Regions from separate parts of the Kineococcus esterisolvens genome, predicted to be linked through region 1. Evidence: predicted binding sites of a transcription regulator. Region 1 holds the regulator's gene; the other holds the start of a gene.

The links. Region 1 encodes HrcA, which represses chaperone genes, less so after heat shock. Its sites were predicted from a motif close to GNTNGCACTCGGNNNNNCCGAGTGCNANC; they were not measured.
Region 2: the regulator HrcA is predicted to act here: its motif matches at 1,977-2,005, upstream of ACRYR8_RS00355 (Hsp20/alpha crystallin family protein).

Annotation. Positions count from the first base shown of each region.
Region 1 is NZ_JBJLRI010000002.1:94,775-98,174, reverse strand. It holds gene ACRYR8_RS01480 (DUF4870 domain-containing protein) at 1-552, opposite strand, end outside; gene ACRYR8_RS01475 (DUF3097 family protein) at 635-1,516, opposite strand; gene hrcA (heat-inducible transcriptional repressor HrcA) at 1,649-2,692, shown strand; gene dnaJ (molecular chaperone DnaJ) at 2,732-3,400, shown strand, end outside.
Region 2 is NZ_JBJLRI010000001.1:76,639-80,038, reverse strand. It holds gene hrpA (ATP-dependent RNA helicase HrpA) at 1-1,951, shown strand, start outside; gene ACRYR8_RS00355 (Hsp20/alpha crystallin family protein) at 2,086-2,529, shown strand; gene ACRYR8_RS00350 (Gfo/Idh/MocA family protein) at 2,851-3,400, opposite strand, start outside.

The sequences.
Region 1 (3,400 bases):
GCCCGAGTTCGCCGCGACCGCCGCGATCACGGCCAGGACCGTCGCCACGAGCGCGGGCAACCCCAGCAGCGCGAACGACAGGCCCAGGGTGGGCAGGGCGAGGAGCGCGGCGACCACGCCCAGGACGATCTCGTAGAGCACGAACGAGATGCTCATGTTCAGCGCCTCGGCGGTGTGCTCGCGCACGAACCGGCTGCGGTCCTTGAAGACCAGGAACAGCACCAGTGGCGCGACCACCGGCAGGCCGATCCACAGCAGCAGCGTCCCCACGTGCGCGAGCACGCTCCAGGTGCGCTCGTCCTGCACCGACACCGGCGGCTTCTGCTGCCACTGCGGCGGCCGGCCGGGGCCCTGCGGGGGCGGCCACGGCTGACCGTGCTGCTGCGCCGCCTCCTGCTCGGGCTGCCAGCCCGGGCGCCACCCGGGCGTCCAGCCGGGCTGCTGCTCCCCGCCGGCGCCGGGGGCGTGCGGGTCCTTCGTGAAGTCCGGGCGGGACGACTGGTGCGGGTCGCTCACGGTGGCCTCCTGGGCGTCGCCGGGGTTCGGGTTCACGTCGATCCTCCCGCGCGGGCGGGCCGGGTGTCGTCCTCCCGCGGGGTGGACCCGGGTGCGACGAGGGGAGGAGACGGGCGCCTCAGCGGTCCGCCGCGTCCGCCGTGACGAAGTCCACCAGCTCCTCCACCCGGCCCAGCAACGCCGGCTCCAGGTCGGCGTAGGTGCGCACCGTGCCCAGGATCCGCTTCCAGCCGTGCGCGACGTCGGCCTGCGTGGCGTGCGGCCAGCCCAGCTCGGCGAGGATCCCGTGCTTCCAGGAGGTGCCGCGCGGCACGACCGGCCAGCGCTCCCAGCCGAGGCGCTCGGGGCGCACGGCCTGCCAGACGTCGACGAACGGGTGGCCCACGACGAGCACGTGCGGGTTCTTCGAGACCGCGGCCACGATGCGCGACTCCTTGCTGCCGGGCACGAGGTGGTCCACCAGCACGCCGATGCGCCGCCCCGGGCGGGGGCCGAAGGAGCGCACCGCGGCGTCGAGGTCGTCGACGCCGTCGAGCAGCTCCACGACCACGCCCTCCACGCGCAGGTCGTCGCCCCAGACCTTCTCCACCAGCTCGGCGTCGTGCCGGCCCTCCACCAGGATGCGGGAGGCGCGCGCAGTGCGGGCCGCGGCGCCGGCGACGGCCACCGACCCGCTGGCGGTGCGGGTGGGCGCAGCGGGGGCGGCGGGCCCCCTGGGCGCCACCAGCCGCACGGGCTGCCCGTCCACCCAGAAGCCCGGGCCCAGCGGGAAGGTGCGGGTGCGCCCCCTGGCGTCCTCCAGGACGACGACGTGCACGCCGCCGCTCTTCTCCACGCGCACCACCGCGCCCACCCAGCCGGTCTCCACGTCCTCGACGACGAGGCCGCGCGCGGCGGGCTCCTCGCGGTGCGTCGGGCGCCGCGGGTGCGGGTCCGTGGACAGCACGTCGCGGCCGTAGCGGTCGGCGGGGCGGGGTGCGGACCGGGCGTTCGGGCTCACCCGCGGCACGCTAACGAGCGGTGCGGGCGGCGCGGTGGAGGCGCGCTGACCGGGTCCGCTGGCCTAGACTTGGCACTCGGATCCGGCGAGTGCCAGTGGGGTGCCCGCGGAGGACGGGGAGCGGAGGTGGGTGTGAGCGACGACCGCAGGCTCGCGGTGCTGCGCGCCATCGTCGAGGACTACGTCTCGACCCACGAGCCCGTGGGGTCCAAGGCGCTGGTCGAGCGGCACCGCCTCGGCGTGTCCCCGGCCACCATCCGCAACGACATGGCGGTGCTGGAGGAGGAGGGGTACATCGCCCAGCCGCACACCAGCGCCGGGCGCATCCCCACCGACAAGGGCTACCGCCTGTTCGTGGACCGCCTCGCCAACCTCAAGCCCATGTCGCCGGCCGAGCGCCGCGCCATCCAGGCCTTCCTCGACGGCGCCGTCGACCTCGACGACGTCGTGGACCGCACCGTGCGGCTGCTGGCGCAGATCACCCGCCAGGCCGCCGTCGTGCAGTACCCGTCGCTGTCGCGGGCGGCGGTGCGGCACGTGGAGGTGGTGCCCGTCGGCGGGCGCAGCGCGCTGCTGGTGCTCATCACCGACACCGGCCGCGTCGAGCAGCGCGTCGTCGACGTGCGCTCGGCCACGGACGTGGAGTCGCTGCCGGAGGTCCTGGCGGTGCTGCGCGACCGCGTCAACGCCGCCGTCGCCGGCAAGCGGCTGAAGCAGGCGCGCGAGGAGCTCACCGCCGTCGTCCAGGCCAGCCCGCCGGGCCACATGGCGGTGACCGCCGAGGTCGTCGCCGCGCTCGGCGACTGCCTGAGCGCCGGGCTGGAGGAGCGCGTCGTCATCGCCGGCACCGCCAACCTCGTCCGATCGGGCGCCGCCGACCTCGCCGCCTCCCTCGGCAGCGTGCTGGAGGCGCTGGAGGAGCACGTGGTGCTGCTGCGGCTGGTGCAGGAGATGGCCGAGGAGGGCGGCGGCGACCGCGGCGCGCTCACCGTGCGCATCGGCGCGGAGAACCTCCACCTCGGTCTGCCGGAGACCTCCGTGGTGACCAGCGGTTACGGCGAGGGGGAGGTCCTGGCCCGCCTCGGCGTGCTCGGTCCGACCCGCATGGACTACCCCACGACGATGGCGGCGGTGCGGGCGGTCTCCCGCTACGTGTCGCGCATCCTGTCCCAGTGACCCACCCGACCACCCCCCGACGGGAGACCTGAGCACCTCGTGAGCGACTACTACGACGTCCTCGGCGTCAGCAGGGACGCCTCGGCGGAGGACATCAAGCGCGCCTACCGCAAGCTGGCGCGCAAGCTCCACCCCGACGTCACCTCCGACCCCGACGCCGGGGACAGGTTCAAGGAGGTCTCCCAGGCCTACGAGACGCTCTCCAACCCGGACAAGCGCGCCCAGTACGACCGCGGCGGCGCACCCGGCGGGGCCGGCGGCTTCGGCCAGGGCTTCGGCTTCTCCGACATCATGGACGCGTTCTTCGGGCAGAGCGGGGCCGCCGGCGGCCGCGGCCCGGTCAGCCGCACCCAGCGCGGCCAGGACGCCCTCATCCGCGTGGACGTGGACCTGGCCGAGGCCGCCTTCGGCGGCGAGCGGCAGATCCAGGTCGACACCGCGGTGCTGTGCCCCACCTGCAAGGGGACCTGCTGCCAGCCGGGCACCCAACCGGAGACGTGCGACATCTGCGGCGGGCAGGGCTCGGTGCAGCGCGTGGTGCGCTCCCTGCTGGGGCAGGTCATGACCAGCCAGCCGTGCCCGACGTGCCACGGCTTCGGCACGGTGCTGCCCTCGCCGTGCCTGGAGTGCAGCGGGGAGGGGCGGGTGCGCGCCCGACGGCCGCTGACCATCCGCATCCCCGCCGGGGTGGACACCGGCACCCGCATC
Region 2 (3,400 bases), on a different contig from region 1:
CCCCGGCTCCGCCCTGGGCCGGCGCAACCCCGACTGGGTGGTGGCCGCCGAGCTGGTGGAGACCACGCGCCTGTGGGCCCGGGTCGCCGCGGCGATCGACCCGCGCTGGATCGAGCCGCTGGCCGAGCACGTCGTCAAGCGCCAGCACTCCGAGCCCCGGTGGTCCCGCAAGCGCGCCGCGGTCGTCGCCACCGAGCGCGTCACCCTCTACGGGGTGCCGGTCGTGACCGGTCGCACCGTCGCCTACGGCGGGATCGACCCGGAGCTGTCGCGGGAGCTGTTCATCCGGCACGCCCTCGTGGAGGGCGACTTCGAGACCCGCCACGAGTTCTTCGCCCGCAACCGGGAACTGCTGCAGGAGGCCGAGGAGCTGGAGCACCGGGCGCGGCGGCGCGACATCGTCGTCGACGACGAGGTCCTGTTCGCCTTCTACGACGCGCGGATCCCCGCCGACGTCGTCTCCGGCCGCCACTTCGACGGCTGGTGGAAGCAGGCGCGGCGCACCGACCCCGACCTGCTGACCTTCGACCCGGCCATGCTCGTGGCCGACGACGCCGCGGTCAGCGAGGAGGAGTTCCCCCGCACGTGGCGGCAGGGCGACCTGGAGCTGCCCCTGACGTACGTGTTCGAGCCCGGCTCCCCGCGCGACGGCGTGACGGTGGACGTCCCGCTGGAGGTCGTCAACCGCTTCGACGAGCGCGACCTGCTGTGGCAGGTCCCGGGTTTCCGGCACGAGCTCGTCACCGCGATGCTGCGCTCGCTGCCCAAGCAGCTGCGCAAGAACCTCGCCCCGGCCCCCGACAAGGCCGCCCGGTTCCTCGAGCGCGTCAGCCCCCGCCAGGAGGACTTCTGGGCGGCCTTCGAGGCCGAGCTGCCCCGCCTGGGCGACGGGACGGAGATCTACGCCGAGGACGTGGACTGGTCGCGGGTGCCCGCCCACCTGCGACCGACCGTCCGCATCACCGCCGCCGACGGCTCGGTGCTGGCCGAGGGCAAGGACTTCGCCCGGCTGCGCGAGGCCGTGTCGGTGCAGGTGCGCGAGACGATCGCCGAAGCCGCCGACGAGCTCGCGCGCACCGGTGCCACCGCCTGGCCGGCCGACCCCGGCCCCGCGGACCTGCCCGCGCTCATCCCCGGCACCCACACCACGGTGCGCCGCGGCAGCGAGGTCGTCTCCTTCCCGGCGCTGGTCGACGAGGGCGCGTCGGTGGGCCTGCGCACCTTCGCCACCGCCGCCGAGGCCGCGCACGCCCACCGGGCCGGCACGGTGAGGCTGCTGCTGCTCGTGCTGCCCTCCCCGTTGCGGGCGGTGCAGTCCGGCCTGCCCAACGACGCCAAGCTGCTGCTGGCGCGCGCCCCGCACGGCAACGCCGCCGCCGTGCTCGAGGACTGCCTGCGCGCCGCCGTCGAGAAGCGGCTGGACGCCGCCGGCGGCCCGGTGCGCAGCGCAGCGGACTTCGCCCGCCTCGCGCGGGAGGTCGGGAGCGGGCTGCTGTCCACGACCACCGAGGTCGTCGACCGCGCGCTGCGCGTGCTGCGCTCGGCCGCGGAGGTGGAGCGGGCGATCTCGCGCACCAGCAGCCTGGCGCTCGTGGCCTCGCTGGCGGACGTGCGCGAGCAGTTCACCGGGCTGGTCCACGCGGGGTTCGTCACCGACGCCGGTGCCGACCGGCTGCCGGACCTGCTGCGGTACCTGCAGGGGATCCTGCGGCGGCTGGCGACGATGCCCGAGAACCCCCAGCGCGACCGGGTGCGGATGGCGGAGTTCGCCCGGGTGCGCGACGAGCACGCCGCGCACCTGCGCCGGGCCGGTGCGACGGTGCCGCCTGAGCTGGTGCGGATCCGCTGGGCGCTGGAGGAGCTGCGGTTGCAGAAGTTCTCCCAGCCCGTGCCCACCGCCGGTCCGGTCAGCGACGAGCGGATCCTCAAGGCCCTCGCCGAGCTCGGCTGATCCGCTGCGGCGCAACAGATTCACCTCTTGCGCTCACCGTCCGCGAGTGCTAACACTGGTGGTGCGGGCGCGGGAAGGCCCCGGCCCGCGAGGGAAGCAGTCGCATCTGGTGTGGATCATCGGAGGTGGTTGTGGTGTTGATGCGGACCGACCCGTTCCGCGAGCTCGACCGGCTGACCCAGCAGGTGCTGGGGACCACGGCGCGGCCGGCTGCGATGCCGATGGACGCCTGGCGCAGCGGCGAGGAGTTCGTCGTGGAGTTCGATCTGCCCGGCGTGGACCCGTCCAGCGTGGAGCTGGACGTGGAGCGCAACGTGCTGACCGTCAAGGCGCAGCGTCCCGTCAACGAGAGCACCGAGGAGATGATCGCGGCCGAGCGCCCGCGCGGCGTGTTCAGCCGCCAGCTCATCCTCGGTGACAACCTCGACACCGAGCGGATCTCGGCGTCCTACCGCTCCGGCGTCCTGACGCTGCGCGTGCCGGTGGCCGAGCGCGCCAAGCCGCGGCGCATCGCCGTCGAGGTCGCCGACGACAGCGCTGACGCGGGTGCCCGCGAGCAGCAGGCCATCGGCGCCTGAGACGAGTCCGACGTGACCGGGACGACGGCCGGCGCGCCGCCGCACGAGGCGTTCTGCGAGCTGCTGGGTGCGGACCCGGACTGGGTCCGCGTCGAGTTCGAGGCGCTCGTGGCGGCGGGCTGGCGGGGAGGAGGTGTGCGCAGGGCCGCGGGGAGCGTGGACGCGCCCCGTCCGGCGGGGCCGGTCGACCGGCTCGCGCCGCGCTCGCGGCGGCCCGCCCCGCTCAGGCGCGGGCGGGCCCCGGTGGAGCGACCGCCGCGCCGGGAGCGCTCGCCCCCGCGCGCGACCTGCGCACCGGCGGGCCCGGGCCGTGGCGCGGGGTCAGGCGACCGGCACCTCGAGCGGCCGCACGGCCACCGGCGCACCCGTCAGCAGCGACTCCTGCGCCGCGTCGGCGACGCGGGAGGCGGCGACGGCGTCCGCCGGGTGGCACAGGTCCCCCTCGACGCCGTTCACCAGGTCCACGAAGGCCGCGACCTCCGCGCGGTAGGCGTCGGAGAAGCGCTCGGCGAACGTCGCGTGCGGCGGTCCCGGCGGGAAGGCGACCCCCGTCTCCGCCGAGCGGGCCGCCATCCGGTCGTCCATCCCGACCACCACGGTGCCGAGCGACCCCTGCAGCTCCAGGCGCACGTCGTGCCCGGCGCCGTTGTACCGCGAGGCCGTCACGACCGCGAGCGTCCCGTCGTCGAGCGTGCACACCGCCAGCGCGGTGTCCACGTCGCCGACCCGGCCGATCTCCGGGTCGCCGTTGTTGGAGCCGCGCGCGTAGACCTCCACGACCTCCCGGCCAGTGATCCAGCGCAGCACGTCGAAGTCGTGCACGCTGCAGTCGCGGAACAGCCCGCCGGAGGTCGCCAGGAACGACACCGGC